2 regions of the Gordonia sp. IEGM753 genome follow, and region 2 is predicted to be linked to the other one. Evidence: riboswitches for the same ligand, from Rfam matches in the RefSeq annotation. Region 2 holds a riboswitch; the other holds the start of a gene.
The links. A riboswitch is a leader RNA that binds a small molecule or an ion and turns the genes downstream of it on or off. The one in region 2 is predicted to bind manganese.
Positions count from the first base shown of each region.

Region 1: it holds a riboswitch for manganese, as region 2 does, so the genes downstream of both, mntP (manganese efflux pump MntP) here and ACQR3R_RS21855 (TMEM165/GDT1 family protein) in region 2, are expected to answer to the same signal.

Region 1 is NZ_JBNQGB010000001.1:1,923,280-1,930,784, forward strand. Features, by position in the region: gene ACQR3R_RS08640 (DNA-3-methyladenine glycosylase family protein) at 1-36, shown strand, start outside; gene ACQR3R_RS08645 (extracellular solute-binding protein) at 406-1,503, opposite strand; gene aguA (agmatine deiminase) at 1,506-2,630, opposite strand; gene ACQR3R_RS08655 (LysR substrate-binding domain-containing protein) at 2,731-3,615, opposite strand; gene mntP (manganese efflux pump MntP) at 3,714-4,319, opposite strand; yybP-ykoY riboswitch at 4,282-4,453, opposite strand; gene ACQR3R_RS08665 (hotdog domain-containing protein) at 4,604-5,008, shown strand; gene ACQR3R_RS08670 (GFA family protein) at 5,055-5,543, shown strand; gene ACQR3R_RS08675 (MipA/OmpV family protein) at 5,645-6,433, shown strand; gene ACQR3R_RS08680 (ATP-binding protein) at 6,448-7,505, opposite strand, start outside.
Region 2 is NZ_JBNQGB010000004.1:469,880-477,384, forward strand. Features, by position in the region: gene ACQR3R_RS21845 (2-hydroxyacid dehydrogenase) at 10-975, shown strand; gene ACQR3R_RS21850 (methyltransferase) at 1,009-2,007, shown strand; yybP-ykoY riboswitch at 2,058-2,182, shown strand; gene ACQR3R_RS21855 (TMEM165/GDT1 family protein) at 2,271-2,855, shown strand; gene ACQR3R_RS21860 (M48 family metalloprotease) at 3,184-4,002, opposite strand; gene ACQR3R_RS21865 (SOS response-associated peptidase family protein) at 4,121-4,744, opposite strand; gene ACQR3R_RS21870 (putative signal transducing protein) at 4,780-5,040, opposite strand; gene ACQR3R_RS21875 (zinc ribbon domain-containing protein) at 5,053-5,235, opposite strand; gene ACQR3R_RS21880 (1-acyl-sn-glycerol-3-phosphate acyltransferase) at 5,378-6,541, shown strand; gene ACQR3R_RS21885 (hypothetical protein) at 6,612-6,890, opposite strand; gene ACQR3R_RS21890 (hypothetical protein) at 7,064-7,270, shown strand; gene ACQR3R_RS21895 (YajG family lipoprotein) at 7,363-7,505, opposite strand, start outside.

The DNA.
Region 1 (7,505 bases), on a different contig from region 2:
GCTTCCTGGTATTTGTGGCGGGTGCCTAACCGGTAGACCGCATCACCGTTCTTCGCGAGCAGGCTCGCTCCCACAGGGGACTGATGCCATATACACCACGTGTATTCACTGAAGGTCCTTGTGGGAGTCTGGCTGGGGGAACATCAGTGAGATCGCCATCACCGGCAAGCCGGTTTCCTACGGATCCGCGCCAAGCCCAACATCCCGAATACCCTCACTTCCCTGTGGGAGTCTGGCTTGCCAGCGATGGCGTTCGTGTGATCGCCATCACCGGCAAGCCGGTTTCCTACGGATCCGTGCCAAGCTCAACATCCCGAATACCCTCACTTCCCTGTGGGAGTCTGGCTTGCCAGCGATGGCGTCCGTGTGATCGCCATCACCGGCAAGCCGGTTTCCTACGGCCAATCACAAACCCGACTTCAACCGGCTGAACGCCCGAATCAGTGCCCGGTTGAACACCTTGCCGTTGTCGTTCTTGCTGTACAACGATGCCCGCACTTGCGCTGACGGATACGTTCCCGGGTCGTTACGAATCGCCGGATCAATCAGGCTATCGGCAGCCGTGATCGCGTTGGCGTAGTGGATGGTGTCTGTGATCGGCGCAATGACTTGCGGCGTCATCAGGTAATCCATCAACGCCAGCCCGGCCTCGGGATGCGGCGCGTCCTTGGGGATGACCATGGCGTCGAACCAGATCAACGTGCCTTCCTTGGGAATACGGTAACTGAGCGTGAACGGTTTTTTCGCCGCTTCTGCCTGACCTGCCGCGATGGCCACGTTGCCATTCCACGACATTGCGACGCAGGTGTTGCCGTTGGCCAGGTCGCTGATATTCAAGTCATTGTCGAAGTAACGTATGTACGGCCGAATCTTGGCCAACTGCTGCTCGGCCAGCTTCAAATCATCAAGGTTCTGACGGTTGATATCCAGGCCCATGTATTTCATGACCGCAGCAAAAACTTCGTTGGGATCGTTCAACAGACTGACCCCGCAATCGGCGAATTTGGAGACCACCGCTGGGTCAAACAGCATCGCCCAACTGTCCAATGGCGCATCAGGCAGGCGTTTGCTCACCGCCTCCTGCTGATACCCCACACCCGTGGTGCCCCACGCATAGATACCGGCGTAACGATTGCCCGGATCAAACACTGCCATGTGTTGACGAAACTCCTCGCCAACACCGGCAAAATGCGGCAGTTGCTGATGATCGAGCGCCTGGATTGCGCCGTTCTGAATCGCCCTCGACAGGTGCTGACCCGCCGTCAGCACCAAGTCATAACCGCTGCGGCCCGTGAGCAGTTTTGTCTCGACGGTTTCCAGTGAATCAAAGTGATCCGCTACTACTCGAATGCCGGTTTGTTTCTCGAAATTGGTCAAGGTATCCGGGGCCAGGTACTCACCCCAGATGTACAGGTTAACCACCGGTTTAGGGGTGTCGGCGGCCTGCACACACAAGGGTGCGAGCACCAGCAATAATGCTTGAGTCAGTTTGTGCAGGCGCATGATCAGGCTCCCTTTTGGTTGATGGCACTGCCGGCATATTGCGGCATGGTGATGCACGCGACGTTGCCGCCACCCAGCAGAATTTCTCGGGAGTTTTCGATACCGACGATTTTGTGGTTCGGGAACAGTTCGGCCAGGGTTGCCTGCGCGGCCTGATCGTTGCGATCGCCAAACAGCGGCACCACAATCGAACTATTGCCGGCGTAGTAGTTGATGTACGACGCGCAGATTTGGGTTCCTGCCTGGCGGGTATGGGTACTGTCCTGCAGGTCCAGACCTTCGGCCTCTTGCGCTGTCCACTCCAGCACATCCGGCTGCGGCAGTTTATGCACTTTCAATGCACGGCCACGGCTGTCGCGGGTGCTGCGCAGGATGTCGTAGGCCTCCTGATAGATTTCCCACTGAGGATCGTCACGGTTATCGGTCCATTGCAAAACCACTTCGCCAGGACGCACGAAACAGGCAAGGTCATCGACATGACCATCGGTCTCGTCAAACTTGCAGCCGCGTGGCAACCAGATTATTTGTTCGGCACCGAGGTATTCGGTCAGTCGACGGGTGACCTCTTCCTTGCCCAGATGCTGGTTGCGATTACGGTTAAGCAGGCATTGTTCGGTGGTGAGAATGCTGCCTTGACCGTCACTCTGAATACCGCCCAGCTCGGCAATCAACGGCGCGCGATATCGGTCGAAGCGCTCGATCTCAAGTATTTTGCTGGCGATCTGGTCGTCCTTGTCCCAGGGGTAGTACAAACCACCGTCGAGACCGCCGTAAGCGTTGAACTCGAAGTCGACACCACGCACCTCGCCACTGTTGTCGTTCACCACGAAGCACGGCCCGCTGTCACGAAACCACGTGTCGTTGCAGGTCATTTCGACCACGCGTACCTGGGGCGGCAACTGGCGGCGAGCGGTGGCGAACTGCGCGGCAGAAGCGCAAACGGTTACCGGTTCACTGTGGGAGATAGCGGTCACAATCTGTACCCAAACCTTCTGCGCAGGTTTGGCGCCGTTGCGCCATACATCGGTGCGCTCTGGCCAGCCGAGCCAGCAACCGGATTTGGTTTCGAACTCGCCGGGCAGACGAAAGCCGTCTTGTTTGGGCGTGGTTTCTAGCAAACGTGCCATGGTCAAACCTCATCAGCAGGGACTGGAATGACCACAGGCTAAGGGCGCGGGCACTCTCCTCACCAACGATGAATATTGCGGAACACTTGAATTTAACTCATCAATCAATCAACTGATCGTTGAACCATTGCAGCATCTGCGCGACTGCCGGACGCTCCAGGCGCACCCGTTCGCACACCAACGCGTACTGGCCGAGTGCAGTCATGCTTGAAGTAAAAGGACGCACCAGCCGACCACTCAGCAAGTCTTCCTGGGCCGTCAGATTGTCACCCATGGCCACACCCTGCCCTTGCGCCGCCGCTTCGAGCGCTAAACCCGCGTGGGCAAAGTACAGTTGCCGCTCCGGGCGCTGGTCACCGGCGTGGCTGGTGAGCCAGGCAGTCCAGGTCTTTCCGTCCTGATCGTCATGCAGCAAGCAATGACGCGCCAAGTCCTTCGGCGTTTTCAGGGTGCCCTGGTTGAACAGGCCGGGACTGCACACCGGGAAGAATTGCAGCGCCGGCAGCGGCCGGACAAAATACGCGCTGCTGTCCACCGGACCGGTGCCATAGGTGATCGCCAGGTCGATGTCTTCACCCGGCGCCGTCGCGTCAATCGGCTGTTCGTAAAGGTGCAAGGTGATGTGCGGATAGCGCGCATAGAAATCAGTCAGGCGACTCATCAGCCACTTTTGCGCCAACTCGGCCGTCACCGCCAAGCGCAAGACCGCCAGCGACGACGGGTCACGCAGCTCATCACAGGCATCGCCGATCAGCTCAAACGCTTGCTGCAGGCTCTGCATCAACCGTCCCGCCGCCATGGTCGGACGAATCTGCCGCCCCTCGCGAATGAACAATGTCACGCCCAGTTGTTCTTCGAGCTGGCGGATCTGATGGCTGACCGCACTGTCGGTGACGCATAACTCAGCGGCCGCCCGGCCAAAATGAGCATGACGGGCGGCGCATTCGAAGGTTCGAAGCGCCGCCAGGGAAGGTAGTCGTCGCATGAGAAGTGTCCCGATTTAAGGACGCCCATGCTGCCACAGAGGACATTCGATTAGCGCAGAACATAGGCCCTGCGCAGATCAAATGTGGGCGTTGGTTATCAGGCCGACAGGTGTTCGTAAAGAATGGTTGCGCCGACAATGATCAGCACTACGCCACCCAGGATTTCTGCGCGCTTGCCCATCACGCTGCCGATCACTCGACCGAGCATGACGCCCAGGGTGACCATGGTCAGGGTTGCCAGACCGATCAAACCCGCAGCCAGCCAGATGTTCACGTTCACAAAGGCCAGGCCAACGCCCACGGCAAGTGCATCGATGCTGGTGGCAAAACCGGTGACCGCCAGCAACCAGAAGCCATGCTGCTTGGGCTTCTCGACTTCTTCCTCGGCTTCGTCTGTTTTAACGCCGTTGTAGATCATGTGCAGGCCGAGCACCAGCAACAGGGTGAACGCGATCCAGTGGTCCCAACTGGACACGAATTGCGAAGCGGCCTGACCGATAAACCAACCGACAATCGGCGTGATGGCTTCGATCACGCCGAAGATCACACCGACACGCAAGGCTTCGAAAAATTTGGGTTTGTGCAGGCTCGAGCCTTTACCGATCGCTGCCGCGAAGGCATCGGTGGACATGGCGAAAGCAAGGAAAACAAGAGAGGCTAGGTTCACGCTGAAAACATCCGGTCGGGCTTGAGTCCACGACATACCCACGCGCCCGACTTCAGCACAGGTATATCGATGGTCTCACCAACCAGAAGGTGCCCGCACCACGGCATGTTGCCGAGAATGTTGATACGGGCGCTTGCGACGAATCGCAAACAGGCTACTCCCCAAAGAGGCGCGCAGAATAACCGGGGTGATGTGAAAATTCCATCAACATCATGCGGTGTGCATTCAGCGCCAAATCACCGTCCCATCACCCTCCTTTATCGAACATGACAGCACGCATTCAACAGCCCATGTTGAAGCCTCAATCGGAGGGAATCGTGATGTTGAACACACTCAAACACATCAACGCTACGTCGGCTTTCAATCGCTGGGCCGGCTTCGAAGTCACACATGCCGCCAGTGGTGAAGCGGAACTAAGCCTGGCTTTTCGTGAAGCGGACATGGCGCAATACGCGGGTTTTCTGCACGCCGGCATGATCGGTGCGTTACTTGACACCGCCTGCGGATTTGCCGCAGGGACAGTTGCCGGCAACGTGTTGGCTTCGCATTTTTCGGTCAACTGTGTAGCACCCGCCATCGGCGAGGTGTTTGTGGCTCGGGGCAAAGTGATCAAGGCTGGCAAAAAACAGGTTTTCGCCCGCGCCGAGTTATTCGCGCAAACCGGCGACCAGCTGAAACTGGTGGCCACTGGCGATGCGATTCTGGTGCCGGTCGAAGCGCGTTAACGGTCTAGGCTGTTCTGGAGACGTTCCAGAACAGCCGGAGGTTTTCATGCAGCTCGAAGGTTCCTGCCATTGCGGCGTGGTGTCATTCAGTTTGACCACCGCCCATCCCTATCCATACCAGCGCTGCTACTGCTCGATCTGTCGCAAGACGCAAGGCGGTGGCGGCTATGCGATCAACCTTGGCGGCGACGCCAAAAGCCTGAAGGTTCGCGGGCGCAAACACATTGCGATTTACCATGCACGGCTCAAGGACGATGGCGATAAACGCGCCCACAGCAGCACGGCCGAGCGACACTTCTGTGCGCTTTGCGGAACAGGTTTGTGGCTGTTCAGCCCTGAATGGCCTGACTTGATTCACCCCTTTGCATCGGCCATCGACACGCCGTTACCGGTGCCTCCAGAACACACGCACTTGATGCTGGGTTCCAAGGCGCCGTGGGTGGAAGTCGACGTGCACCCGGGTGATCAGCAATTTGAGGTGTACCCCGAAGAATCCATTGCCCAGTGGCATGAGCGCCTGGGTTTGAGCCGCTAAGCGCGTTCACAGTCTTTGACAGTTTCCCGACAAAGCTCTCAAAGATTCAGGCCGCCCGGCCACCTAGCATGGTCGCATCCAACCTCCCACAGGATGCTGCCATGCTGCGCTCAATCTGCCTGTCGTTCACTTTGCTGTGCCTGCTGTTGCCCGCCGATGCCATTAAAGCTGAAAGCTGGCGCTATACCCTAAGAGCCGGCGCTGCAACCGTGCCGCGTTACAGCGGCAGCGACGAGCGTGCCGTGGTGCCTTTGGCCAGTGCCGAGATCAGCAGCCCCTCCGGTTTTGTTCTGGACACCGAAAAAGGCTTGGGCTGGGTGTTTGATGAGGCCGATTTCGGCCTAGGCGTTTACATCGGCGCAAGTGACGTGCGCAAGGATCGAAGAACCGGTTTCAGAGGCTCGAATGAACTCAATGGCATGGGCTCGATCAAGTCACGCCCGGTGATGGGGCTGGAAGGAGGCTACACCCTTGGTCCAATCGTTTTGGGTGCCCGTTTTGAACATGCACTGGAGAAAAATGATGACGATCGCGACACCGGCTCGGCATGGAGCCGGTTGAAGTTGAGCGTGCGCGCGCCGCTTTATTCCGGTCGCTATGGCCAGGTTATCGGCAGCCTTAACAGCCAATTCGGCGACGGCAACTATGTTCGCACCTGGTACGGCGTCAGCAACGCGCAAGCATCGCGCAGTCAGTTTCGGGCGTATGACACGCACGGCGGGCTGATCAGTCGCGGAGCGGATTTGACCTGGTCGCTGCCGATTGATGATGCCTGGCGCTTTACCACGGTATTGGCGGTGCAGTACCTGGCTAATGATGCAGCCGACAGCCCGCTGGTCGAACGTCGGCTGCAAACCTCGTTGGCGGGGTACGTGGAATACACGTTTTGACGGTGTTGCAAACGTTAATCCAGATGCGCCCAGGTCATCAGAAACGAAGCCCCGCCCCACGGTGACTCGGCCACTTCCACACGACCACCGTGGGATTGCGACACGCGGCGCACCAACGCCAAACCCAGACCAAAGCCACCGGTGCGCCGATCACGGCTGGCATCGAGCCGCGAGAACGGTTCAAAAATCTTTTCGCGGCCATCAATCGGCACGCCCGGCCCATCGTCGTTGACCCGCACCTGATAATCGTCACCGGTGCGCACCAACGACACTTCCACGCGCTCATCGGCATAACGAATAGCATTGCGCAGCAAGTTGATCACCGCACGCGCCATAAACCGCGGCTCAATGCGCACTTCGTCCACCTGACACTCGACGATCAGCAACTGCACACCCGCCGCATCAGCCTCCAGCGCAACACTGCCAACGACGCTGTCGAGCCAGCTGCTGGCCTGGATATTTTCCCGGCTGATGACCGTAGCGCCGCGCTCAAGGCTGGCATAGGTGAGCAATTCGGAGACCATTTCCTCAAGCTCACCAAGGTCGGCGTACATGTCGGCGATCAGTTCATTGTTCTGCGTTGGGTCAGTTTGCTGCTTGAGCTGGTCCAGCTCGAATGACAACCGCGCAATCGGCGTACGCAATTCATGCGATACCGCGTTGGTCAGCTCGCGCTGATTGGCAATCAGGCCTTCAATGCGCGCAGCCATCTGATTGAAGTGGTCGGCCAGGTCGCGAATATTGGAGCGTTTGGACAACTGGATTCGTGACGACAAATCGTTATCGCCAAAGCGCTCAGCCGCCAGGCGCAGTTTTTCCAGATCGCGCCAGTGCGGCCTCACCCAAAAAAACAGCACGATGCCCAACAGAACGCCGAGCATTGAATAGGCGGCGATCATATAAAACGTATTCAGACGGCCTTCTTCAGGCATCTGGATGCTGAGCAGCTGCGCGCTGTCGTCAATGCGGGAGTAGAACCTTGCGTAACTTTCGCGAACCACCAACACATTGTTTGCCAGTTGTTCTTTCTCGGCATCGCTCAGCGCCAGTGTGCCGGCATCCACCAGGCTCA
Region 2 (7,505 bases):
GTACAGTTGATGACGAACACTCACCGCGCGGTTTTTCTCGACCATCCATCCCTGGACCTTGGCGATCTTGACCTCAGCCCGCTGCGCGATTGTTTCAGTGACTTGCAGTTGTTTGCGCAAACCGCGCCCGACCAGGTCATCGAACGCCTGAAGGGCGCGACAGTGGCCATCAGTAACAAGATTCTGATTGATGCCGCCGCCATCGCCGCCAGCCCTGAACTCAAGTTGATCCTGATTACCGCTACCGGCACCAATAACGTCGACCTCGCCGCCGCTCGCGCCCACGGCATCACGGTTTGTAATTGCCAGGGTTATGGCACGCCGTCAGTGGCGCAACACACGATCATGCTGCTGCTGAACCTGGCGACACGCTTGGCCGATTACCAGAAAGCCGTTGGCGAAGGACGTTGGCAGCAGGCCAAACAGTTTTGCTTGCTCGATTACCCGATCGTTGAGCTGGAAGGTAAAACCCTTGGCTTGCTGGGTCATGGCGAACTGGGTGGCGCCGTGGCGCGGCTGGCTGAAGCGTTCGGCATGCGCGTGCTGCTCGGTCAGATTCCAGGCCGGCCTGCGCGCGCCGACCGTTTGCCGCTGGAACAACTGCTGCCACAGATTGACGCCCTCACCTTGCATTGCCCACTCAACGAACACACCCGGCATTTTATCGGCGCTCGCGAGTTGGCCTCGATGAAACCCGGCGCGTTCGTGGTCAATACCGCCCGGGGTGGATTGATCGATGAACAGGCCTTGGCCGATGCATTGCGCAATGGCCACTTGGGCGGCGCGGCCACCGACGTGTTGAGCGTCGAGCCACCGACCGCCGGCAATCCGTTGCTGGCGGCCGATATTCCACGGCTGATCGTCACGCCACACAACGCGTGGGGCAGCCGCGAGGCACGGCAGCGGATTGTCGGCCAATTGACCGAAAACGCTCGGGGCTACTTCGCCGGTAAAGCGCTGCGGGTCGTCAGTTGATAGACTGCGGCACTTTTTTTCAGGGAGCAGATTATGGATCCGCGCAGTGAAGTACTGCTTCGTCAGGCCGAGTTATTCCAGGGTTCGGTGTTGCTGGCAGGTTTGCCTGCAGATGACTTGCTGGGCCGACTGCCAAATGCCCACGGTTGGTGCTGGCATGCCGGCGATCAAGCGGCACTCGACGCCCGTTTCGCCGAACGCAGCCATTTTGGCGTAACGGCACCCGAGCGTGAATTCGAGACAGCCGTGGTGTTCCTGCCTAAATCCAAAGACCTGACGGATTACATCCTCAACGCACTGGCCTCGCGCATGGCCGGTCGCGAGTTGTATCTGGTGGGTGAAAAACGCAGTGGCATCGAAGGCGCAGCGAAACAACTGAACCCGTTCGGAAAACCACGCAAGCTCGACAGCGCACGTCACTGCCAGTTGTGGCTGGTGATTGTGGCCAATGCACCGCAGGCCAAAACCCTGGAAAGCCTGGCCCAGATTTATGAGCTGCCACTGGCCGAAGGGCCACTGAAAGTCATCAGCCTGCCGGGCGTGTTCAGCCATGGCCGACTGGATCGCGGCAGTGCCTTGTTGCTGGAGCATCTGGATAAATTGCCCAGCGGTCATCTGCTGGATTTCGGCTGTGGTGCCGGCGTGTTGGGTGCAGCGGTTAAACGCCGTTACCCGCACAACCAGGTGACATTGCTCGACGTGGATGCGTTTGCCGCCGCCAGCAGTCGCCTGACATTGGCTGCCAATGGCCTGGAAGCGGACGTGATTACCGGTGATGGCATCGACGCTGCGCCAATGGGTTTGAGCGCCATTTTGAGCAATCCGCCGTTCCATGTCGGCGTGCACACCGATTACTTCGCCACCGAGAACTTGCTGCGAAAAGCGGCCAAACATCTGAAAAATGGCGGCGAACTGCGCCTGGTTGCGAACAGCTTCCTGAAGTATCAACCATTGATCGAAGAGCATCTCGGGGTGTGTGCGATCAAGGCTGAAGGGCAAGGTTTCAGGATTTACCGAGCCAAACGCGGGTAAAACTTCTTTTTCAAAAGAGGCTTGCCCAATCGGTTTTGCCTAGGCAGAATCCGCTCCGTCCTAGGGGAGTAGTCTCCCACGAGCACCATGCTCGTCCGGCATACGTCAACATACTTGGTCCTCAGACCATGGCGTATGCGACCCAAGCGTCCGCATCAGACGGATCGCAGGGTTTGACAAGACCTATGACACGAACACCTTACCCGGGGCGGGAAGGCTGTACGTGTCATAGCCGTGTCGACCCGCCCCTTAGGAAAACCCTGATGCTGGATTCACTTCTCGTTCCGACCGCAATCGTTGCCTTGGCCGAAATCGGCGACAAGACGCAACTGCTCGCACTCATTCTGGCTGCCCGTTTTCGCAAGCCCTGGCCGATCATCGCCGGTATCGTGGCTGCAACCTTGGCTAACCACGCAGCAGCCGGTGCGGTGGGCGCCTGGTTTGGTAGTTTCTTCTCGAATGCGATGTTGCACTGGATTCTGGCCGCCAGCTTCACCGCGACCGCGTTGTGGACGCTGGTACCAGACAAAATGGACGACGATGAGGCCAGTACTTCGCGCAAGTTCGGTCCTTTCCTGACCACGCTGATCGCATTCTTCCTGGCGGAAATGGGTGACAAGACACAAGTCGCCACCGTGATGCTCGCAGCCCAATACCCGGAATTGTGGCTGGTGATCATCGGGACTACTGCCGGGATGTTGATTGCCAACGTTCCCGTGGTACTGGCCGGTAACTTTGCGGCGGACAAATTGCCGTTGACCCTGATCCGTCGTCTGGCGGCATCGGCGTTCTTCATCCTGGCGATCGTCGCGGTGTACAAGGCGATGCAGAGCAGCGGCTGGGTTTGACGCGGTAGTTGGGTAGACCGGGTTATCGTTCATCGCCAGCAGGCTGGCTCCCACAGGGGAATGCATTCCAATTGTGGGAACCAGGCTAGCTCCGACGGGGAATGCATTCCAATTGTGGGAGTCTGACTAGCTCTTACGTGGAATGCATTCCAATTGCGGGAGCCAGACTAGCTCCGACGGGGAGTGCATTCCAATTGTGGGAGCCAGACTAGCTCCGACGGGGAGTGCATTCCAATTGCGGGAGTCAGACTAGCTCTTACGTGGAGTGCATTCCAATTGTGGGAGCCAGCCTGCTGGCGATGAGGCCCTTATCGACGATGAATCAACATCAGGATTTTGGGGCTTGCTCGTACAGCGGCATCACTTTCGGGATCGCGGCCTGCAACGAGGCAATACGACTGGCCGAAGCCGGGTGTGTGCTCATGAACTCTGGCGGCGCGCCTTCCGAAGCCTTGCTCATCTTGTTCCACAAGGTGATCGCAGCATTCGGGTTGTAGCCGGCGCGGGCCGCCAGTTCCAGGCCAATCAAATCAGCTTCGTTTTCGTTGGCGCGGCTATTGGGCAGGGTCATGCCGTAGTTGGCCACGGTGTCGGCCAATGCCAGGCTGTCCTGACCAAGACCGAACAATGCACCTGCGCCCTGCTTGGCCATTTCGATACCGTAAGCTTTCGACATCGCCTCACGACCATGCTCGCGCAACGCGTGGGCAATTTCATGGCCCATGACGGCGGCGATTTCATCGTCAGTCAGTTTCAGGCTGTCGATCAGCCCGGTGTAGAAAATAATCTTGCCGCCAGGACCGCAGTTGGCATTGAGCTCATCGCTTTTGATCAGGTTGACTTCCCACTTCCACTGGGCCGAATCCGGGCGAAATACCGGTGCCTGAGCAATCAGGCGATCGGCAATCAACTGAACGCGTTTTGCCTCGCTGCTGGTCTTGTCCAGCGCGCCCTTGCTGGTCGCTTCGCCGACAGTCTTTTGATAAGACTGGGCGTACATCTGGTTGACTTCGTCGGTGGACAACATGCTGAACATGTACTGTTTACGCTCAACGCCCACAGCGCCACCGCTGGTGGTGTTGACCGACTGGCAACCGGCAAGCAGCAAACCCGCACTCAACGCACATACAACCAATGTCTTGTTCATCTAAAAACTCCCTGAAAACATGCGCGTATCCTAGGCGGGGATTTGTATCGACGCCAGATACAAAAGGCCTGCGCATGAATATTTCAGACAAAACACGGACCGCCGCACAGGCGATACTTCAACCCGGAGTCAAACACTCCGGCCCATTCAATTTCGGATCATTCACCAGGTTTGCCAACGCCCGCTCACGCAGCGCCGCGGGTTCACTGGCCAGCAGTCCTTGCAAGACATGCAATGGCGTTTCGGGGTCGAGCCAGGTCTGTTGCCCTGCCGCATCCAGAATCAACGGTCGGCGCTGACTGGCCGCAGGCTGGGTGATCACTGCCGTGCTCAGCCACACCTGCTCTTGCACCGGATACGCTTCCCAAATGGCGGCGAAGAACAGCGCCGAGCCCTCCCCCGGCGTCAGCCAATAGGGGCGCTTGCGCGTGGTGCCGCGCCATTCGTAAAAACCGTTGGCCGGCAGCAAACAACGACGCTCGCGCAGGGCCTGGCGAAACATCGGTTGTTCGGCGACGGTTTCCGCACGGGCGTGCGCCGGGGTGCGCGACAAATCGGTCAGCCAGGGCGGCGTCAGCCCCCAACGAGCGCGGGCCAACTCACGCTGGCCATCGGCGCCTGCGCGCAGCATCAACACCGAATCGTTGGGAGAGATATTCCACTGGGCCTGCTGATCGGCGGGAAAGCCAGGCAGGGCCGCGAAGGCGGGGTTCCAGCGAAACAGGGCATAACGTCCACACATGGGGCAACACGACTCTTGATAAAACGAACGTCAGCCTAACAGACCAGCGTGCCGGGATAGCTTTCGGGTTCATCACCGGGCAGCGGCAACGCGGCATTGTACGCAGTGATCAGCTCCCGGGCGTATTGAGCCTGATCGTTATCCACCGACAGGCCGAGCAGGCCAAAAATCGGCAGTTCCCCGGTACCTCCGAGCAAATCCCTCCCCACCAGGTGCGCTTCGATGCCTTCACTGGCCAGCATGCTTTGCAACAACTCGCCTTCCATCAGGTTTTCGGGCTCGTAGATCCGCCGCATGGGATGCCCCTTTCATTCGTTTTCACTGTGAACTTCAAGCAGCCATTCGTGACCATCGGTCTGCAACACGAAGGTTATCGGGCGACAACACACCGGGCAGTCTTCGATATACGTCTGATCTCCACCGGACAAATCCAGAACGGCCTCGGCATTTTCCCCACAATACGGACAATCGTAGTGCTCGGTTTCCAGCATCGCGGTCTCCCAAGTGACTTGTGCGTATAATCGCCGGTCTATTTGCAGGGCTATTTTTGTCTGTCTACTTTTTCAGACCATGCCCCGTTGGTTTTCGATCAAAACCTTTACTTACCCTAGCCGTTTCCAACAAGAGAGCATGATGGGCGAATTCGATACCATCCGACCTTACGACGACAGTGAAGTACCAGCGGTGCTGGCTCGACTGCTCAGCGATAAGGCGTTTCTAGATATCCTCACCCACTTCCGCTTCCCGCGCTTTGCCGGTGCTTTCGGCTGGATGCTCAAACCTCTTATAGCTCATCGGCTGCGCCGTGAGTTCGCCGGTGTCAACTCGGTTGCCACGTTGCAAGACAAAGTCGAAGTGTATGTCGACCATACAATCGAACGCGCCACTGACGGTGTGACGTACACCGGCGTGGAACAGTTCAAGTCCGGCAGCGCTTATCTGTTTATCGCCAACCACCGCGACATCGTGATGGACCCAGCCTTCGTCAACTACGCCGTATACCACGCGGGCCTGCCGACGCCACGCATCGCCATTGGCGATAACTTGCTGCAAAAGCCTTTTGTCAGTGATCTGATGCGCCTGAACAAGAGCTTCATCGTGCACCGCTCCATCACCGGGCGCCGCGAGAAAATGGCCGCTTATCAGTTGCTCTCGGCATACATCAACCACTCGATCCGCAACGATTGCGCTTCCATCTGGATCGCTCAGGCCGAAGGCCGGGCCAAGGATGGCGACGACCGCACCGAGTCGGCCATCCTCAAGATGTTCCACATGAGCCGCAAGGACGAGCCATTTGGCGAAGTCATTCAATCGCTGAACGTCACGCCCGTGTCGATCAGCTATGAATACGATCCATGCGATCAGGCCAAGGCTCGCGAACTGTACATCCGCGCCACCACTGGCACTTACGCCAAAGTGCCGGGCGAGGACGATGTGAGCATCGCCAAGGGCATCACTGGCTACAAGGGCCGCGTTCACGTGAACTTCGCCGCGCCGATCACCCAACTGTTCGACGACACCAAGCAATTGGCGATCGAGATGGACAAGCAGATTCTCGGCGGCTACCGGCTATTCCCGGTGCACTACCTGGCTTACGCGCAATGGCAAGACGCCGACCCGCAATTGCAGGTGCCGACAGCCGCGCAAGTGTTTGCAGCAGACGAATTGGCGAAGGCTCAGGAGGAGTGGCAGCGTCGACTGGACGGTTGCCCGGCAGAGCACCGTCCGTTCATGGTGCTGCAATACGCGACACCGGTACGCAATCAGTACCGGGTAAAGGCCGGGTTGCCGCTGTAAGCAGTTTGGCTATGCACCGCAAGTGTGGCGAGGGCGCTTGCTTGCTCGCCACAGGTCTTTTGGCAAACACTCAAAATCGGGTGCTGATCCACGACACGATCAGCGCCAAACCCAGGCAGGCGAAGCCGAAACGATAGAAAAACCGGTTCATGCGCAACGTCGCCCAATCCAGGATCGGTTCTTGGTCGGGGCGACTCTGGCGTTGCGCATACAGACTTGCGGTCGCACGCTGTTCGCGGCGGCGCGTGGCGTGCAGCAACCAACAGCCCGGGAAGGCAACCAGTAACGCAAACAGGTTGATCAGCTTGGCGGGATGGTGGGTAAACAACGAAATCAAATGCAGCGACATTTCGGACCTCGGGCAATCCTGGGTGGCAGACGCCGAACCGACGACTGCGGCGCGGATTCTACCGAAAGCGTGCGACAAATAACGAACCACTTGGCCGATTAATGCCCTGCGTCACGGCTTCGTCATCTGAATGCGGCAGTCTCTGGCCCCTCGAAACCGACACGGAGACAGTCATGCTGCACGCACAAAACCAGGATCGCCTTTATCTGATAGCCCAAAGCGACGAGCAGCAAGCACTCGTCGGCAGCCTCGCCTTCAACGTGCAGGACCGCCATTGGCTGGTCTATTGCGCATTGAGCGGGCATCAGCATGCGGATTTGCCAGAGATGGATTTGCTCACGGGCGTGAGCGTGCTGGACTTTTACTCAGAAGCCGCCTGACAGCAGCCAATCCTGCGGGAGCCTGGCTTGCCAGCGATGGCGTTTTTGGAATCGCCATCACCGGCAAACCGGTTTCCTACAGGGGGCTCACGTTATTCGCCGAGGATCTGACCCACGGTCGGGTCCTTGAACAGACGTGTCAACGCATCGCTCAGGACGTCGCTCACCAGTTTGGTGTTGGTTTCCTGGTTGGGTGCCATGCCAAAACGCTGATCCAGCGATGCACCGTAACGAC